Linked DNA regions of Cellulophaga algicola DSM 14237. The protein of the gene in region 1 interacts with the protein of each later gene in a pairwise test. Links are inferred from orthologs where the notes say so. Each region holds a gene or a part of one and is shown on either strand. Other genes may lie near its edges. The genes, in order: CELAL_RS05115 and ligA.

What was found.
Region 2: the proteins of CELAL_RS05115 (region 1) and ligA interact in binary tests that used the Escherichia coli proteins (3 or more experiments, as listed by UniProt). The link is inferred for Cellulophaga algicola DSM 14237 from one-to-one orthologs.

The regions. Positions count from the first base shown.
Region 1 is NC_014934.1:1,191,045-1,201,982, reverse strand. Bases 4,302-8,410 are described here. They hold CELAL_RS05115 (leucine--tRNA ligase), read left to right. Parts: upstream 4,302-4,694; coding sequence 4,695-8,210; downstream 8,211-8,410. Other genes in these bases: CELAL_RS05120 (cell division protein FtsX), read right to left, coding at 4,302-4,385. Also shown: CELAL_RS05150 (YitT family protein), read left to right, coding at 1-201; CELAL_RS05145 (thioredoxin family protein), read left to right, coding at 288-923; CELAL_RS05140 (energy transducer TonB family protein), read right to left, coding at 900-1,637; tRNA pseudouridine(55) synthase TruB, read right to left, coding at 1,708-2,418; CELAL_RS05130 (undecaprenyl-diphosphate phosphatase), read right to left, coding at 2,439-3,233; CELAL_RS05125 (DUF3098 domain-containing protein), read right to left, coding at 3,234-3,497; more of CELAL_RS05120, read right to left, coding at 3,507-4,301; ald (alanine dehydrogenase), read left to right, coding at 8,630-9,721; CELAL_RS05105 (zinc metallopeptidase), read left to right, coding at 9,858-10,553.
Region 2 is NC_014934.1:4,877,296-4,887,028, reverse strand. Bases 3,319-6,222 are described here. They hold ligA (NAD-dependent DNA ligase LigA), read left to right. Parts: upstream 3,319-3,722; coding sequence 3,723-5,723; downstream 5,724-6,222. Other genes in these bases: CELAL_RS22250 (lmo0937 family membrane protein), read right to left, coding at 5,866-6,033; prmC (peptide chain release factor N(5)-glutamine methyltransferase), read left to right, coding at 3,319-3,704. Also shown: CELAL_RS21240 (DMT family transporter), read right to left, coding at 1-663; CELAL_RS21235 (HAD hydrolase-like protein), read right to left, coding at 664-1,266; bifunctional diaminohydroxyphosphoribosylaminopyrimidine deaminase/5-amino-6-(5-phosphoribosylamino)uracil reductase RibD, read right to left, coding at 1,259-2,314; CELAL_RS21225 (GNAT family N-acetyltransferase), read left to right, coding at 2,358-2,846; more of prmC, read left to right, coding at 2,853-3,318; CELAL_RS21210 (sugar kinase), read left to right, coding at 6,241-7,245; CELAL_RS21205 (cation:proton antiporter), read left to right, coding at 7,336-8,574; CELAL_RS21200 (hypothetical protein), read left to right, coding at 8,571-8,864; CELAL_RS21195 (cold-shock protein), read right to left, coding at 8,921-9,112; CELAL_RS21190 (GNAT family N-acetyltransferase), read right to left, coding at 9,249-9,695; CELAL_RS21185 (bifunctional metallophosphatase/5'-nucleotidase), read right to left, coding at 9,707-9,733. UniProt on the Escherichia coli protein: DNA ligase that catalyzes the formation of phosphodiester linkages between 5'-phosphoryl and 3'-hydroxyl groups in double-stranded DNA using NAD as a coenzyme and as the energy source for the reaction.

The DNA.
Region 1 (10,938 bases):
TTAACGATATATAGAGCCAAAGGAGGTTTTAGTAAAGATGGGGGCGCTCAGAAAGATTATGATGTTATTTATACCGTTATCACAAGGCTAGAGATACGTAGGTTGAATATAGAAATATCTAAAATAGATGCTCATGCTTTTGTGGTAATGAATAGTATTAACGACACCAGAGGTGGAATGATAAAAAAAAGACATTTGTAAGTTTTCGCTCCTTTTTTCTACAAACATGATGTAACTCAGTTTTTATATAAAACTTAGCTATTAATTTTACCCCAAATAAAACAATCATGAATATCGTAGCTACCAAAAAGAACTCCCAAGAAGTTTCAGAATTACTAAAGGCAAGCCTAGCTAAGGCAATGACTTATCAAGAATATAGAACTACAGTTTCAGATTTAGTAGTAGATAAAAAATCTACAGGAACCGTTCAAAATGAAGCGCTTGCAGATTATACCCTGCTTAATAATAAACGTATGAAACGTTTAGATAAAACGCTTAAGTTTTCAGAGGATATAATAGAAAAAATAGAGAGCGTTCAAAGAAAAGTTACCTGGTTGGTACTTACAGAAAGCTGGTGTGGTGATGCTGCGCAAACTATGCCTGTAATGAATAAATTAGCGAGTCTCAATCCTAATATTGATTTTAAAGTTATTCTCCGTGATGAAAACTTAGAATTGATGAATCAATTTTTGTACAATGGCACCTTATCTATTCCTAAGTTAATAATGATTGATGATGCTACGAATACTGTATTTTCAGAGTGGGGTCCAAGACCTTCTAAGGCAACTCAATTGGTTAATGATTATAAAAATACACACGGGACGTTAACGCCAGAATTTAAGCAAGATTTGCAAATTTGGTATACAAAAGATAAAGGGGTACATACTGCGGAAGATTTATTAGCGGGCCTTCTCTTGGAATAAATAGGTGATGGTACCTTTCTGGCTATCTTTTGTAGATTTATTGAAAGATGCTTTATAGGCATATTCTAAAGCATTATCTATTAAGCAACCATTGCTAGTGCTAGAGCTGCTTTTATTAAAGTTGGCATCTGTTACAGTACCTTGACTATCTACGACAATATTAACTACAATTTTACCGCCTTCAATACATGTGTAAATGGGTACAGGTAAGTTGTAGTGGTTTCTGTCTATTAAGGAGTAAGAGATAGATGTCCTGCGTTTTGCTAAATTATTAGTAGGTACATCTTTCTGAGCTTCGCGTTCACCAAGTAATTGTTTTGCTTCTTGACGCTTTTTTTTAAGTTCTTTTAAATTTGCAGCATATGCGCCAGAATCAGATGTTAGAAGTTCGTTAGGTTCATCGCTGTCAGAGGCATTTTCTGCTTCTTCCATTAATTCTTCTAATGTCTTTAAAGGCTCTGGGTTTCCTTGACTCGCTTTAGCTGTTTCATTAAAAGCCATGTGACTTTTAATAGCTTCTGCTTCTTTTTGGTCTTGTAGTTCTTGTTCCTCTTCGTCTAAAAGTTCTTCAGGATCTTCCTCAAGTAAAGCTAATTCCACTACATACTCTTCTTTTTCCGATGAACCTAAATGTACGTTGTATAAACCCAACACCACTATGGCCATTGAAAAAATTGTGATTAATAATGAAAGTTGACTTTTATTTAAACTCATATTCCTATTAACCACTTTTTTAGAATATTATTTTATCAAATCGTTGAACAACAACGAAAATGCTCTTTTTCTAAAGATTTTCTTCAGATTCAGGATTTAATAACTTATTAAATGCCTCTGTGGTTATAGCATTATCTACGTTGTAATTCCCTATTTTGGTTCTTCTAAGTGATGATAAATGTGCTCCAGATTTCAGGGCAATCCCAAAATCATGGGCTAAAGACCTAATATAGGTGCCTTTGCTGCATGCTACTCTAAAAGATACTATGTTATCTTCAATAGCGGTAATCTCAAATTCGTGAATAGTAATTGGCCGCTTTTTTATTTCTACTTCAATACCTTCTCTTGCATATTCATACAAACGTTTTCCGTCTTTTTTTAAAGCTGAAAAAATAGGTGGCGCTTGTTCAATTTCACCTAAAAATTGCTGAGTAGCTTCTTTTATTAAGGCCTCGGTAATATGTTCGGTAGGAAAGGTTTCATTAATTTCAGATTCTAAATCATAAGAAGGTGTGGTACCTCCTAAAGTTATAGTTCCTGTATATTCTTTTGCTTGACCTTGAAGTTCGTTAATTGTTTTGGTAGATTTCCCTGTGCAAATTAACAGCAATCCTGTCGCTAAAGGATCTAAGGTGCCCGCGTGACCAACTTTTATTTTTTTAAGCTCAAATTTTCTTCGGATACTCCATTTAATAGAATTAACCGCTTGGAAAGAAGACCATTCTAATGGTTTGTCAATCAAAAGTGTTTGTCCTTCTAAAAAATCTTCTTTAGTTTTCAATAGCTATTTTTAAGTGTGTGTTATGCTAAATATCCATAGGCGATGGCAATAAGCCCTACTATTAAACAATAAATAGCGAAATAGGAAAGCTTGCTTTTCTTAACGAGTTGAATCATCCAAGTACAAGCTCCTAATCCTGCGATAAATGCAGCAATAAAACCGGCACCCATAGCAACATTATTGTCTCCATCAAAAGTAAGTTCTCCTCCTAATAAGTCTTTAAAAATCTTACCAAAAATTAAAGGAACTACCATTAAAAATGAAAAACGTGCGGCTTTAGTTTTATCAACCCCTAATAATACAGAGGTAGAAATAGTTGCTCCACTTCTAGAGATACCAGGTAGCATGGCTATGGCTTGAGAAATACCAACCAAAAAGGCACTTTTAAAACTAACTTTTTTATCCGTGTCTTTAGCTTTGTCTGCTAAGTAAAGAAGTACTGCAGTAACTAGTAGCATGAAGCCTACAAAGCGAACATTGCCGCCAAAAAAGCTTTCTAATTGTTTTTCAAAAAACAAACCAACAAAAACAGCTGGTAGCATTGAAATAATAATTTTTATAGAGAATTGAGTTTCTTCATTCCATTTAAATTGAAAAAGTCCACAAAGTAATTCCCAAACATCTTTTCTAAAAACAACAAGCGTACTCAATGCTGTTGCAAAATGAAGAACTACCGTGAATAAAAGGCTCTCTTCGGGTACAGAATGGTCTCCTAAAATAGCTTTTCCTAATTCTAAATGTCCACTTGATGAAACAGGTAGAAATTCTGTTAATCCTTGAATTATCCCGAGGATTATTGCGTCTATAACTTCCAATTAATTTTTCTTATGAGGGTTCAACAAAATAGCGTAGATTTCTATACCTAAGCCTATAAGGACAAGCGTTGGTGCTAAACGGATTCTTCTAAAACTATATATTTCAGGATTAAAAACGTTAGGGTCATCACTACCTCCGCCGCTCATTAATATAAACCCTATTACTATAAAAGCAAGGCCAATAAACATGAAGGTGTAATTCTTATTTTGAAAGATAAATTCTTTTTTAGAATCCGGATTTGAATTGTCGCTCTTGTATGCCATGCTGCAAATTTAATAATATAATTCGTCTGTTCTTAGATTTAAAAAACGTTGTGTTGCAAAGTAGGTGCTAATAAGTGAAATTAACAAGCCTAAAATAAAAACACTAGAAAAAAGAATCAGGAGAATAATAGGGTCTTCCATGAGGCCCAATTCTGGGAAATTTTCATTCACATAGTATAAAACTCCGGCTAATGCGAGCATTGCTAAAATAGCGCCCAGTAGGCCTAGTTTAATATTTGTCCAAATAAATGGTTTGCGAATAAACACTTTGGTAGCGCCTACCATTTGCATCGTTTTAATAATAAAACGCTTGGAATAGATAGACAGGCGTATGGAGCTGTTAATGAGTAAAACGGCAATAAAAGTAAAAATGCTACTGGCTACTAAAATCCAGAAGCTAATTCGTTTTACATTTTCATTAAGTAAACCAATTAATGGTTTGTCATAGCTAACTTCTTCTACATATCCTTTGGTTGTAATTTCTGTTGCTATTTCTTCTAGTTGCTCTGGGGTCACAAAATCTGCATTTAATTGAACATCAATGGAGTTTTTTAGTGGATTATACCCTAGGAAATCTTGAAAATTTTCGCCAATATCTTCGCTGTGCTGTGCTGCTGCTTCTTCTTTAGAAACGTAGGTAGCGGCTTTGGTATATGCTGCCATGACTAAGCTTTTCTGGAGTTGGTCTATTTCTACCTGCTTTGCATTGTCTTTTAAAAAGACAGAGATGGTTATTTGTTCTTTAAAATGATCGGCTAGTTTTTTTGTATTTAAAACCAATAAGCCTAAAATACCTAATAGAAAAAGCACAAGACCTATGCTTAAGACTACAGAAAAATAGCTCGATATTAATTTACGTTGTTGATAGCGCTCGAAAGATTTACTCATAATTTGTGAAAACGATATGTAAAAATAGGAAAGTATATTTAATATGAAATCACTGTTAACATTTTGTGCTAATAATATCTTGTTTTTTACTATAAATGATGCTTTTAGTGCTTAAAAAGGTCGTTTTCATATTTGAGTAATCAATAATGCATGTTAATTTGTGACCTAATATAAGGTTGGTTATAGGTCTAAATTCTTGTTTCTGATGTAATTGTTAATGCTAAGCGGCCATTATCTTTTCCTTTTTCCCATAATAAAGGTATTTTTGCTCCGCATTAAAACCATCAGGGTTTAAACAAACTTTATATAATGAACTACGATTTCACAGAAATTGAAGCCAAATGGCAAAAATATTGGGCAGAAAACCAAACGTTTAAAGCAGAGAACAATTCTGATAAAGAAAAGTTTTATGTCTTAGATATGTTTCCTTATCCTTCTGGAGCAGGACTCCATGTTGGGCATCCGTTAGGGTATATTGCTAGTGATATTTATGCACGTTATAAAAGACATAAGGGGTTTAATGTATTGCACCCAATGGGATATGATTCTTTTGGCTTGCCAGCAGAACAATATGCTATTCAAACAGGGCAGCATCCAGCAACAACTACAGCAACTAATATTAAAAGATATAGAGAGCAATTAGATAAAATTGGTTTCTCTTTTGATTGGAGTAGAGAAGTACGTACGTCTACTCCGGAGTATTATAAATGGACACAGTGGATTTTTATTCAGTTGTTCAACTCTTGGTATAATAATAATTCTAATAAGGCAGAAGACATAATTACATTGATTGCTCTTTTTGAAAAAGAAGGTAATGCAACAGTAAATGCTGTTTCTGATGAAGATATTATTGCTTTTACGGCAGAGGAGTGGAAAGCATTTGACACTAAAAAGCAACAAGAATTACTTTTACAATATAGGTTAACATATTTGGCTGAAACTGAAGTGAACTGGTGCCCAGAATTAGGTACGGTTTTAGCAAATGATGAGATTGTAAACGGAGTTTCAGAACGCGGTGGTCACCCTGTTATCCGTAAAAAAATGACACAATGGAGTATGCGAATTTCTGCATATGCACAACGTTTGTTAGATGATTTGACTACGGTAGATTGGCCACAACCGCTTAAAGATTCACAAACCAATTGGATTGGTAGAAGTCAAGGTGCTTCAGTAACGTTTCAAATCCTCCCCCTAGCCCCCTCCGAAGGAAAGGGAACTGCTCCTGGGTATATGACTGGGGGTAATAATTCGCATTTATTATTGGAAAAAGCTAAAGAGATGCGAAATAATCCTACAGAGGCAGAAGCTGTGTTGTGGGAAAGTTTGAAAGGGAAAAATAGTGGAGATAAATTTAGAAGACAACATCTAATTGCTGATTTCATAGTTGATTTTGTATGCCTTTCTAAGAAATTAGTTATTGAGGTTGATGGGGCTATTCATGATACTCAAAAAGAGGCAGATCAAGTACGTACAGATGTTTTAAATGCTAGAGGTTTTAAAGTCATTCGTTTTACGAATGAAGAAGTTATAGGAGATTTAGACACAGTCTTAAAAAGTATAACAAATGAGCTTGCAATTAGCAAGGAAGTTCCCCCTTCGGGGGTTAGGGGGATTGATGTGTTTACCACGCGCCCTGATACTATTTTCGGAGTTTCTTTTATGACGCTGGCGCCAGAGCATGAGTTGGTAGCTAAAATAACCACTCCAGAGCAGAAAGCAGCGGTAGATGCATATATTGAGGCAACCGCAAAACGTAGCGAGCGGGAGCGTATGGCAGATGTTAAAACCATTTCAGGAGTATTCACGGGGGCTTATGCAGAGCATCCTTTTACCAAAGAGCCGATTCCGATTTGGATTGGTGATTATGTTTTAGCAGGATACGGTACAGGAGCGGTTATGGCAGTGCCTTGTGGTGATCAGCGTGATTATGATTTTGCTAAAAAATTCAATATAGCTATTCCTAATGTATTTGAAGGCGTAGATATTTCTGAAGAAGCACATGCTGATAAAGATAAAACTGTAATTGCAAATTCTGATTTCTTAAGCGGATTGCCGTATAAAAAAGCGATGAAATTAGCAATTTATGAATTGGAAAAAATAGGACAAGGAAAAGGGAAAATTAACTACCGTTTGCGTGATGCTGTTTTTAGCAGACAACGGTATTGGGGAGAACCTTTCCCAGTATATTATGTAGATGGTATGCCGCAAATGATAGATGCGAAGCATTTACCAATTGCATTACCAGAAGTAGAAAAATATTTACCCACCGAAACTGGTGAGCCACCATTAGGGAATGCTACCGTTTGGGCCTGGGACACGGTTTCTAACCAGGTTGTAGATAACAGTAAGATAAATAACGCCACGGTGTGGCCCTTAGAATTAAATACCATGCCAGGTTGGGCGGGGAGTAGTTTCTACTTTAACCGCTATATGGACCCCAATAATGAGAATGAAATATTCTCTAAAGAGGCGATGGACTATTGGCAAGATGTAGATTTATACATTGGTGGTAGTGAGCATGCAACAGGACATTTATTATATGCTCGTTTTTGGCAAAAATTCTTGTTTGATAAAGGGGTAGTGCCTAAAAACGAGTTTGCTAAAAAACTGATCAATCAAGGAATGATTACGGGGACAAGTGCTTTTGTTCATAGAGTGGGTTATAATATTTCAAGATTTTCTGATGTGGATCTTACACAAGAAGAGTTGGATTTAATTGATGAATTGAGTGATAAATATAAGATTTTAGAAAATACATTTATTTCTAATGACGTAATTAAGCTCATTAGGGTTTATTATGGAGATGTTAAAAATAACGAAGAACAAGAACATAATGATTTTGTTTTATCGATTGATAAGAAGCTAACCTCTATAATTGAAAAAGAAATAGAGAAATTAAATTTAAAAGGAAAAGTTGTAATTGAGAATAATTCCAGAAATTATTACGAAACGCACGTTGATGTATCGTTTGTAAATGCTTCAGATGAATTAGATGTTGAAATGTTTAAAAATTGGAGGAAAGAGTATAAGGATGCTACTTTTATTTTGGACAATGGTGAGTTTTACGATGAGAACTCCTCCCCTTCGGGGAGGTCGGGAGGGGAATTTAAAGTTTCTCGCGAAGTAGAAAAAATGTCTAAATCTAAATACAATGTGGTAAGTCCGGATAGTATTTGTGTAGAGTATGGGGCAGACAGTTTGCGTTTGTATGAGATGTTTTTAGGGCCATTAGAGCAATCTAAGCCTTGGAATACAGCTGGTATTACAGGTACTCATGGTTTTCTTAAAAAATTATGGCGTTTGTACCATTCTGGAGAAAATGGAGCTTTTTACGTAACAAACACCCCTCCTTCGGAGGGGTCGGGGGAGGATTTAAAAACTTTGCATAAAACCATAAAGAAAGTACAAGAAGATATTGAGAATTTCTCATTTAATACCTCGGTATCTACCTTTATGATTGCGGTAAATGAACTGTCTGCACAGAAATGTACGAGTAGAGAAGTGCTAGAGGCGTTAATTGTTTTAGTATCGCCTTACGCACCACATATCGCGGAAGAATTATGGAGTAAATTAGGACATACAGCATCTATTGCTACAGCACCGTTTCCAAAGTTTGAAGCATCACATTTAGTAGAGAGTAGTAAAGAATATCCAGTTTCTTTTAATGGAAAAATGCGTTTTAAATTAGAGCTTCCGATGGATTTTACTAAAGATCAGATAGAAGAAGCAGTAATGGCTCATGAAAAAACAATACAACAATTAGCAGGAAGAGCACCTAAAAAGGTAATTATTGTTCCTGGTAAAATTATCAATATAGTAGGGTAAATTTTATTTAACACCAATCTGCAGCAGTAAATGCAGTAGATTGGTGTTTTTTCTTCGTAGTTTGTTTAAGGTTGACAATTCTGTAACACTTTATTCGAAAATCTGAATTTTAAGCATCAATTTTATAATTTCAGCAAAACAATACAGGGCTTATTGTTAAAAGTTTGATTATTAGCTAAACCATCACAATTTTACTGGTTTTTGTTTTTTTATTATAACTATTTGTAGCAAATTTGACGCGACTAATTATAATTAAAATTGACATTGGCGAATTAATTTGTTTGTTGAAAAAACTTAATATTTGCCTTTGTCTTTTTTAGTTTGTTTTTTATTATAAATTTCTTGCTATAATCTGATTATCAAATTCATATCTTACAGAGATTTATCTTTTTTAACGAAAGTTTTAATATACAAAGCAAATGAAAATAGGTATCCCTAAGGAAATTAAAAACAATGAGAGTCGTGTAGGAATGACTCCAGGTGGTGTTTTTGAACTTGTAAAACACAACCATGAAGTATTTGTACAGTCAACAGCAGGTGATAATAGTGGTTTCTTAGATGAAGCTTATGTAGATGCTGGAGCTACAATTCTTGAAACCATTGAAGAGGTATATGCTATCGCTGAAATGATTGTAAAGGTTAAAGAACCTATTCAGGAAGAATACAGCCTTATTAAAAAAGGACAAATTGTATTCACATACTTCCATTTTGCTTCAAGCGAGCCTTTAACTAAGGCTATGATAGAAAGTGGTGCTGTCTGTATTGCTTATGAAACAGTAGAAGATAAAGATGGTGGCTTACCATTATTAACGCCAATGTCTGAAGTTGCTGGTAGAATGTCTATCCAACAAGGGGCAAAATATTTAGAAAAACCAGTAAAAGGTCGTGGACTATTATTAGGTGGTGTACCAGGAGTTCCTCCAGGAAAAGTTTTAATACTTGGTGCAGGGGTAGTAGGTATGCAAGCTGCTAAAATGGCATCTGGTTTAGGTGCTCAGGTAACTATTTTGGATGTTGACATGAAACGTTTGCGTTATGCAAATGACGTTTTACCAAATAACTGTACTACGTTATTTTCTAACGAATACAACATTAGAGAATTTGTACAAACACATGATCTTATAATTGGTGGTGTTTTACTTAAAGGTAAAAAAGCGCCAAATTTAATTACTAGAGACATGCTAAAAACCATGAAGTCTGGTGCTGTTATTGTAGATGTTGCTGTAGATCAAGGAGGTTGTGTAGAAACAACAAGACCTACAACGCATGAAGATCCTATTTATATTATAGATGAAATTGTACATTATTCTGTTGCAAATATGCCAGGTGCGGTACCTTATACTTCTACTATAGCGCTTACTAACGTAACTACAGCTTACGCTATTAAGATTGCTAATATGGGTTGGAAAAAAGCATTAGCTTCTGATCCGGGACTACAGAAAGGTTTAAATATTTCTGAAGGTGAAGTAGTTTATAAAGAAATTATTGAGGCATTTGAATGGGCTTCTTAAGCTAATTCATTCTCAAAAGTTTTAAAGTCCTGCCAAATTTTCCACATTTACGTGTTGGAAAATTTTGGCGGGATTTTTGCGTTAGTATAGTATAGCAAAGAATCTTTGCTATATTTAAGTTTTAAAATAAAAAATTATGTACGGATATTATATATTAATAGGAGCGATTGCATTAGTTAGTTGGTTAGTAAGCAGGAAGCTGAAAAGCAAATTTGAGCAATACTCAAAAATACATTTAAGAAATGGCATGAGCGGTGCAGAAATTGCTGAAAAAATGCTAGCGGATAATGGTATTCGTGATGTAAAAGTAATTTCTACACCGGGCATGTTAACAGACCATTATAATCCTTCAAATAAGACTGTAAATTTAAGTGAAGGGGTCTATAATCAGCGTAATGCTTCTGCGGCAGCAGTTGCGGCTCACGAATGTGGTCATGCGGTACAACATGCGCAAGCCTATCAATGGTTAGGCTTACGATCTAAATTAGTTCCTATTGTAAACGTTACCTCTAGCATGTCTATGTGGATCGTATTTGGTGGACTAATGTTAGGTGCAGCTGCTGGATTTGGAATTGGGTATTATGTCGCAGTCGCAGGTCTAGTTATGATGAGTTTTGCTACGATTTTTAGTTTAGTTACCTTACCCGTAGAATATGATGCAAGCCATCGTGCATTGGCATGGTTAAAGAATACAAATATGTTAGCTCCAGATGAATATGCTGGCGCAGAAGATGCTTTGAAATGGGCTGCAAGAACCTATTTAGTAGCGGCTATTGGTTCCGTTGCTACTCTTGCATATTGGGCTTTACAAGTATTTGGAGGAAGAAGGTAATATAACTTTTAATAGATAATAAAAAAGGTTCCTTTACTTAAGGAACCTTTTTTATGTCTAAGATTTTTACAGTTTGTTCATAGGTGTGTAAGCGCATGATGTGTACTATGCATCTGAGAAGTTCTATATCCTTGCTTTTCTTAATTTTAACATCGTATCTATTTTTTTTGGAAGAGTTAAAAACCTCATATTTAATGGTGCTTTCAGATACAATCTCATCAAAATAAGTGGAGAATAAAGCGATAGACTTAGTTTTGATTTCTTTTAAAATTTCAGTTTTGTTATCATATTTTATAGAAAGCTGTGTTTGATAATGACAAGATTCTGTACCTGTATTAGGTAATGTCTGTATCGCAGTCCTTTTTGTTTGTATTAAAGAGTTCTC
Region 2 (9,733 bases), 3.7 Mb from region 1 along the record:
ATTGAAAATTCCAAGAACTATTCCGCCTAAAATATTTCGATAATTTATTTTTAAAGGTACTTTAAATGACCTTATTAAAATGAAGAGGACCCCAAAAATTCCAGCAGATGTAAACACTACAGTGCAAAAAAAAGGAAATTCTTGTTTAGATACGTAGGTGGTTTGTATGTATTTAATACTGGTATCTACGAATCCAGATCCCAGAAATAAAAGCAAAGGTAGTACTAGCGTTCCTGTCTTTACAGTAATTGTGCGGTCTTTTAAAGAGGCAAAATATACAGCAATGAGTGCTAGAATTATTCCGACTATTTTAAGTGTTCCTAGTTCTTCTTTATACAAGATTACACCTGCAAGTACAGGAATAACTAATGACATTTTAGAAGATACAGAGGCTACAGAAACACCAATTTGTTGTGATGTTTTTGCGGTAATATAGAAAACTAATATAAATAAAAAACCAAGGCTTATAGTGGGCAAAAACCAGGCTTTACTGGGTAGTGTTGAAAAATCTATAGACTCTTCGTAAAAGAAAATTGAAAAAATAGCTGCAACAAAATAGTTGGTGATTATTGCAAAAAGGGTTTGGACTTTATACGTATTATAAAGTTTAAAGATCACAAAGAGTGAACTAGAAAAGAGGATGCATAATATTAAATCGATCATCTACAATTTGCTCTTTAATTGCGTAATATCTTCTTTACCTACTATTAAATTCCAACTTTTAATTCCTAATGCAGACGAAGTGTCTGTGTTTTCTTTAGTGTCATCCACAAAAAAAGTTTCTTCAGCAATAAGATTGTTTTCTGATAAAACAAATTCGTAAATATCTTTGTTAGGTTTTCTTAAATTTATTTCGTGAGACAAGTAAAATTTTTCAAAACAGGCTTTAAATCTATTAAACCGATCTGCCCCCATATATTCTATGGCGTGATCAATATGAATTTCATTGGTGTTACTCAATAAAAATAACCGATATTTCTTTTCGGAAGCCAATAGCTCTAGAAATAGTAATCGGTTTTCAGGGAAATCTAAAAGGATACTATTCCATGCGTCTTTAATTTCTTTCGAAGTAGCACTTGGGAAAATCTTTTTAAGTTTTAATATAAAATCATCAGAAGTTAGTAAACCCATTTCGTAGGTTTTAAAAATTTCATCTAATTCCGGTGTAATTTCAGTGTAACCAACTTTAGTTAGGGCTTTAAAAACTGCGGGTTTATCTAGGTTGATGAAAATATCTCCAAAATCAAAAATTATATTCTTAATCATTGTAATATAGGTTTAAAATGTCTTTTTCTATGTTTCTAGTTTCTTTCAAAGTTCTAGTAGCTATTATAGGCGCTTTTACACCGCGTTTAAATAAAGAATTCCCTTTAAATATGCGGGCTTCATCCCATAAGTTTTCTGCAATGAAAGTTTGTAGGGTTTGCAAGCCACCTTCTATAATAACACTTTGTATATTTTGAAGGTAAAGTGCTGTACAGATTTGAGAAGCTATATTTTTTTTGAAATCTATCGGAATATAAATTACCTCACTTTGGTACCGTGACTCCTCTAAAATCTCAGTAAAAATAATGGTTTTTATACTTTTATCTACTACATGAAAAGTAGTATTAATTTTTAAATTCCGATCTAAAATAATCCGTGTTGGGTTCTTGCCTGTCCAACTGCGTACATCTAATTTCGGATTATCTGCTAGTACAGTATGGGTACCTACTAAAATGGCTTGTTCTTCTGCTCGCCATTGATGTACAAGTTGTCTAGAGTACGTATTGGTAATCCAAAAAGGTTGTTTTTCTTTAGTTCTTAGGGCTAATTCTGGAGCAATAAAACCATCTGCTGTTTCTGCCCATTTTAAAATAATATAAGGTCTATTTTTTTCTTGAAAAGTTAAAAAACGTTTGTGGTGTTCTCTGCATTCGTTTTCTAAAACACCAACAGTAACAGTACATCCAGCATCTTTTAGTTTTTGAATACCCTGACCTGCTACTTTTTCATGCGGATCTAAAAGTCCCACGACAACATTTTTAATTTTGTGTTTAATAATCAAATCTGCACAAGGAGGCGTTTTACCATGGTGAGAACAGGGTTCAAGGGTTACATATATTGTTGCGTTTACAAGCAAGTTTTTGTCTGCAACTGCATTAATAGCGTTTACTTCAGCATGTGGGCCGCCATATGGACTTGTGTAACCTTCCCCTATAATTTTATTTTCATGCACGATAACAGCACCAACCATTGGGTTGGGAGCTGTAGTTCCTAAACCGTTTTGAGCAATTTGTATGCAACGTAAAATATAAAATTCATGTATCTTCACGTCGCAAAAATAGGATATTATATAGATATCGTTTTAGGAAATTATGGGAAGTATTACAATTCGGGAAATTCAACAAAAAGATAATGCAGACGTAGCAAAAGTTGTTCGTAAAGTATTGGTAGATTTAGGAGTGCCAAAAGTAGGTACGGCATATGCCGATAAAGCACTAGATCATATGTTTGAGAATTATAATGTTCCTAAAGCAACTTATTTTGTGGTAGAAGAAAACCATGAAGTTATTGGGTGTTGTGGCATTGCACAATTAGAAAATTATGAAGGCAATGTATGTGAGCTTCAGAAAATGTATTTTTTAGAAGCAGCGAGAGGAAAAGGAGTAGGGGCGCAAATGATAAATGCTTGCATAGAGAAAGCAAAAGAATATGGTTTTGATAAAATGTATTTAGAAACGATGCCTTATATGGAAGCGGCTCAGAAATTATATAAGAAATCTGGTTTTGAATATTTAGAAGCTCCTATGGGAAATACAGGTCATTTCTCTTGTCCCGTTTGGATGTTGAAGGATTTAAAATAAGAGGGTATGCTTTTAAAAGAAATTAAAAATATATTTCACCAAGAGCTAGATGCTTCATATCAAAAAGAAGAAGTAAATAGTTTTTTTTATATGCTTATAGAACATTATTTAGGGTTACAACGCTTCGTATTAGCAATGGAGCCTAATTTAATTGTTGCTAAAGAAGATGAATCTCCTTTGTTTGAAGCTTTGAGTAAATTAAAACTTCATGTTCCTGTTCAATATATTATTGGTAAAACGGAATTTATGGATTTGGAATTTATAGTTAATGAACATGTGTTGATACCAAGACCTGAGACGGAAGAATTGGTTCGTTGGATTTTAGGCGATATTGAAGATCATCACTCTAAATTAAAAATATTAGACATAGGCACTGGAAGTGGATGTATCCCTATCTCGCTGGCTAAACATTTACCAAACTCGAAAGTATATACCTTAGATGTTTCAGGAAAAGCTATTGCAGTAGCAAAGCAGAATGCAAGGTTAAATAAGGTTGCTATCGACTTTATCCAAGAAAGTATTTTAGATATAGAAACCTTGCAGGAAGAATTTGATATTATAGTGTCTAATCCGCCTTACGTGCGTGAATTAGAAAAGGCGGCCATGAATGCTAATGTATTAAAGTATGAACCAGGGTTGGCTTTGTTTGTGGCAGACAATAACCCTTTATTATTTTACAAAAAAATAACTGATTTTGCGGCTCATAATTTGGTAAAAAAAGGTAAGTTATATTTTGAAATTAACCAATATTTAGGAAAAGAAACCGAACTTCTTTTAGGAGAACATAATTTTTCTGATATTGAACTGCGACAAGATGTGTTTGGTAATGACCGAATGTTGAAAGGAATAAAAAAATAAAATAACCCATCGTTTTAAATGGAGAGTAAACAAAAAATAGAAGCACTAAGAATAGGACTTCGAGAACATAATTACAATTATTACGTATTAGATACTCCAACGATATCTGATTATGATTTTGACATGCAATTGAAAGAATTGCAAGATCTAGAAGAAAAACATCCTGAGTTTTATGATGCAACCTCACCTAGTTTACGTGTTGGCGGTATGGTTACTAAAAATTTTAAAACTATAGTGCATGACAGTCGCATGTATTCCTTAGACAATAGTTATTCTAAAGAAGATCTAGAAGAATGGGAAAAGCGAATTCAGCGTAATTTAGGAGATGTACCTGTAGCATTTACTTGTGAGCTTAAGTATGATGGTGCCTCTATAAGCATCACCTATGAAAACGGACAGTTGGTGCGTGCGCTTACGCGTGGCGATGGTTTTCAAGGAGATGATGTTACTAATAATATAAAAACAATTAAATCTATCCCATTACAATTGAAAGGTGATTATCCTCCCAAATTTGATATTCGTGGAGAGATTGTTTTACCTTTTGAAGGTTTTGCGAAAATGAATGCAGAACGTATAGAAAATGGGGAAGACCCGTATATGAATCCTAGGAATACTGCATCGGGAAGCTTAAAGCTTCAAGATAGCGCTTTGGTGGCACAACGACCATTAGAATGCTTGTTGTATGGTATTGTAGGAGAGAAAACAGGAATTGAATCGCAGTTTCAAATGCTAGAAAAAGCGAGGGTTTGGGGTTTTAAAGTGCCAACGGTAGCCCAACTTTGCAAGTCAACCGATGAAGTGATGGCTTTCGTAGAATATTGGGATATTCATAGACATGAACTGCCATACGAAACAGATGGTGTGGTTATTAAAGTGAATAGCTTGCAGTACCAAGAAGAATTGGGGTACACGTCTAAATCGCCACGTTGGGCAATGGCATATAAATTTAAAGCAGAGCAGGTTGCTACGCTTTTAAATGAGATTACGTATCAAGTAGGGAGAACAGGAGCTATTACTCCCGTCGCTAATTTAGTACCTGTACTATTAGCAGGAACTACGGTAAAAAGAGCTTCCCTGCACAATGCAGATCAAATAGCGAAATTTGATATTCGCGAAGGAGATACGGTTTTTGTTGAAAAAGGAGGAGAAATTATTCCAAAAATTGTGGGAGTAGATTTTGCACAACGTCCAAGTAATTCTGTACCCACAAAATATATAGATCATTGTCCTGAGTGTAATGCGGAGTTAGAGCGTGCGGAAGGAGATGCTAAACATTTTTGTCCTAATTTCTATGGGTGTCCTCCACAAATTACAGGAAGAATTCAGCATTATATTTCACGTAAAGCCATGGATATTGAAGGTTTAGGTGGTGAAACAGTAGCGCTTTTGTATAAAGAGCAATTGATTAAAAATTACGCTGATTTATATACCTTAACTAAAGAGCAAGTAATGCCTTTAGAGCGTATGGCTGGAAAATCTGCTGAAAATTTGGTGAATGGAGTAAAAGCGTCAGTTTCTATACCTTTTGAACGAGTGCTTTTTGCTTTAGGAATCCGGTTCGTTGGAGAGACCGTAGCTAAAAAATTGGCTAAAGCCTATAAGAATATAGATGCTTTGAAAGTTGCCTCAGTAGAAGAATTGGTAAAGGTTGATGAGATCGGAGAGCGTATAGCCAATAGCGTGGTTGAATTTTTTCAAAATGAAACCAATCAAGAAACTATTGAGCGTTTAAAAAGTTATGGTGTTCAGTTTGAGTTATCCGCAGATAAATTAGAAAACCAGACCGAAGAATTAAAAGGGCAAATCTTTGTTGTATCAGGTGTGTTTGAGAAAGTGAGTCGTGATGAGCTCAAAAAATTAATTGAAGATAATGGCGGGAAAGTAGGCTCATCAGTATCTTCCAAAACTACATTTTTAGTAGCTGGAGATAAAATGGGGCCTAGTAAACGAACAAAAGCAGAAAGTTTGGGAGTTGCTATTATTAGTGAAGATGAGTTTTTAGCATTGCTAGCATCATGAAACTAAGATAAACTTAAAAGAAAACAGTATAAATCCAAAAAGCTGAACAATGATATCATTGTTCAGCTTTAACTAATTAATTTTAATCCTTTAATAAGCTGTAGGGGCTATTTAGGAATACACATCATTTTCAATATATTTTTTATATTGGCTTTCTTCCTGTGGTTATATTGTAAAGGATTACTACAACTGCGATTACCATCAGAATAGGTGCTAAATAATTTGGTCCAATTCCGGGTACGACTCCTAACATTTCTAAAGGCCTTGAAACAATACAAATAACGACTACTAACCAAAGAAGACTTCTCATAAGGTGTTGTTTTTAAGTTATGGTGCAAGGCATCTTTCTTATTTCTAACAGCGTAACTGGATAAACTAAATGAGTAACGCTATTCATTTCGTTTTTAATTGATGTGTTGCTACTCGTCAATTGTAAGAACATTTGTTATTAATTCACCTTTTATATTAAAAAGGCATAATTCTTATTTAATTTCGCAATTCATCAAACGTTTTCGTAATGAATCAAACAATAACTTTCGGAGAAGTATTAATGCGTTTATCGCCAGAAGGAAATAAGAAGTTTATACAATCAAATACTTTAGAATTTTATTTTGGAGGTACAGAGATTAATGTGGGTATTTCCATCTCAAATTTTGGGGGAAAAGTAAAACATATCAGTTGTATTTCTAATGATTTTATCGGAGATACAGCCATTTCTTATTTGAATAAGTTTGATGTAAATACATCTTCTATTGTTCGTTCTAATAGGCCATTGGGAGTTTACTTTTTAGAAGTAGGGGCGGTAATGCGGCCTAGTTCAATATCGTACAATAGATCGCATTCTTCTTTTTCCGAGATACAGCCTTCTATGGTAGATTGGGAATCTTCCTTAAAAAAAGCATCTTGGTTTCATTGGACAGGAATTACGCCAGCATTATGTCAAGGTGGATATGAAACCCTGCGTGATGGTTTAATTTTAGCAAGAAAAAAAGGAATTACTATTACGGCAGATCCAACCTATAGAAGTGGACTCTGGAAATATGGTAGGGATGCTAAAGAAGTGCTTTCGGAGTTGTTAGAGTACTCCACCATTTTTATTGGTGGTATAAATGAAATTAATGAAGTATTAGAAACAACATATAGTTATTCTAATGATGATTTTATTGCTGCGAGTAAACAATTAATGGAGCGTTTTCCTTCTATCGAAAAAGTGTTTGATAAAATAAGAACTTCTTTGAATTCTTCTTGGCATAAAATAAGAGCTAGAATGTGGAATGGTAAGGAGTTTAGGGAAACAGAAGACTTAGATATTACTCATATTGTAGATAGAATTGGTACTGGAGATGCTTTTGCTGCTGGATTAATTTATGGACTGCAAGAGTTTGACGATTATAAAGCAATGCAATTTGCTAGTGCAGCTTGTGCTTTAAAACATACCTATGAAGGTGATGTTAATTTTGCAACAGTTAAAGAAGTAATGGGTATTCTTGAAGGGAATACTACAGGAAGATTTAATAGATAAGTGTATTCTTGAGGGATAATTTTTAGTCATTGTATTATTATACCATCTTGTTTTATCGCATTTTTGCAAAACACCTAACCAAACAGATTTATGGATTATTTTGTGATCATTGCCATTCTGGTATTTCTTTCGGCCTTATTTGGCTATATAAATGTTCGTTTTTTTAAGCTACCCAATACCATTGGGTTAATGTTGATTACCATTGTTTTTACATTGGGAGTATTTGCCTTGAGTTATTTTGATGATACATTGCTAAATGCTGAAAAGTACATCATAACTCAAATTGATTTTAAATCTATTTTATTGGATGTTATGTTGAGTTTTTTGCTCTTTGCAGGGGCTTTACATACTAATTTTGAACAGTTAAAAGTTCAACGAGGGCCAATATTGCTATTTTCTACATTGGGAGTCCTCGTCTCTACATTTTTGGTAGGAACGGCGGTGTTCTATCTGTTGCAAATTTTTGGTTTAGAGGTGAAGTATATTCACTGTTTGTTATTTGGGGCTTTAATATCTCCTACAGATCCTATAGCTGTACTCGGAATTTTAAAAAAAGCGGGAGTTCCAAAAAAATTAGAAACAAAAATTGTTGGAGAATCGCTATTTAATGATGGGGTAGGGGTTGTTGTGTTTTTGACAATATATCAATTTGCGAGTCCGTCTACCGAAACAATAACAGCTTTAGATGTTGTAGAATTATTTGGAGTAGAAGTAATAGGAGGAATTATTTTAGGTTTGTTACTGGGTTGGGTTACCTATAGATTGATGAAATCTATAGATGATTATGATATTGAAGTTATTATTACTTTAGCTACAGTAATGGTAGGTACTGTTATAGCGCAAAAATTACATTTATCGGCACCGTTAGCAATGGTTACAGCTGGTTTAGTAGTGGGTAATGATACGTTGCGTGACAGTTCAATGTCTGAAACCACAGAAACATATGTAGATAAATTTTGGGAATTGATTGATATTCTTTTGAATACGTTGTTATTTGTGTTAATAGGAATGGAAATGTTGGTCCTTACATTCAATATAAATTATATCATAGCCGGCTTGTTTGCAATACCAATTATATTGTTATGTCGTTATATTTCCTTAGTATTACCTATCCGGATCTTTGAAAAGAAACTAGATTTTGTTCCGAATACAAATGTTATTATGACTTGGGGAGGTTTACGCGGTGGCATCTCTATTGCTTTAGCACTAGGGCTTTCTGAAGATATGAATAGAGATTTATTTTTAGTAATTACATATGTTGTTGTTGTATTCTCCATTGTTGTTCAGGGATTAACGGTAGGTAAACTAGTAAAAAAATTAGCAAAATGATACCAAATAATTACACAGATTTTCAATATGCTTTAGAAGAAAGTAAACCAGATCACAGTTGGCCAGAAGGGTTACAGGCATTGTGGTATGTTGCAAAAGATGATTGGCAGAAATCTCATGCAATTGCTCAAGATTTACATACACCATTAGGAAATTGGATTCATGCCTATTTGCATAGAAAAGAAGGAGATGAATTTAATGCAGGATTCTGGTACAGACAAGCAGGGAAAACGTATCCGATAATTAGTTTAGAAGATGAGTTACAAGAAATAGTAGAAAGTACACTATAAAAAAAAGTCCCATTCAAATTAATGAATGGGACTTTGTAAATTCTAGAAAGTATATATTATAGTACTTTTACGTTTACCGCATTTAAACCTTTTTTACCTTCTTCTAGATCAAACTCAACAACATCGCCTTCACGAATTTCGTCAATTAATCCAGAGATGTGTACAAAGTGATCTCTGTCTACACCATCTTCAGTGATAAAACCAAAACCTTTAGTGTCATTGAAGAATTTTACTGTTCCTTTACTCATGTTTAAAAATTAATTATTAATACTTATAGTAAGGCAAAGATGATGCCAAATATTTAAAAAACTACCATTTATAGCGATTTTTTTGTGGGAAAATAAGATTTTTTATAGCTATAACTAATTTACGAAGTATAATAAGTTATATTGTTTTTTTAAAACAAAGACTATTTTCAGCTTCATTATAAGGACCGTAATTAGATATTTGTTTGTAAAAGTTTTTATGGTATAGTGCTATCGCTTCTAGCTGTCTGGTTCCTGTTTCTAAAATGCAAGTTGTGTATTTTAAATCTCTAGACCATTGTTCTAGTTCCTTTAAAATTTTAGAAGCCACTCCTTTTCCTCTAAAGTTGGGGGTTACATACATTCTCTTTATTTCTAGTGTAGAATCATTATAATGTTTTATCGCTCCACAACCAATAGGGATTTCATTATGATAAGCAATTATGACGGTGTTTAAACTTTCTATTCCGTTAAATTGATGGTAAAAATCATGTTCATCGCCATCTGTAGTTTTTAGATAAGCATCTAATTCTTTGGTTAAAGCAATGAAATCTTTATTCGTTGCGTCCGTTCTAGAAAAAATCATGGAATAGATTATTAAACGGCAATACTGATACCGTCAGC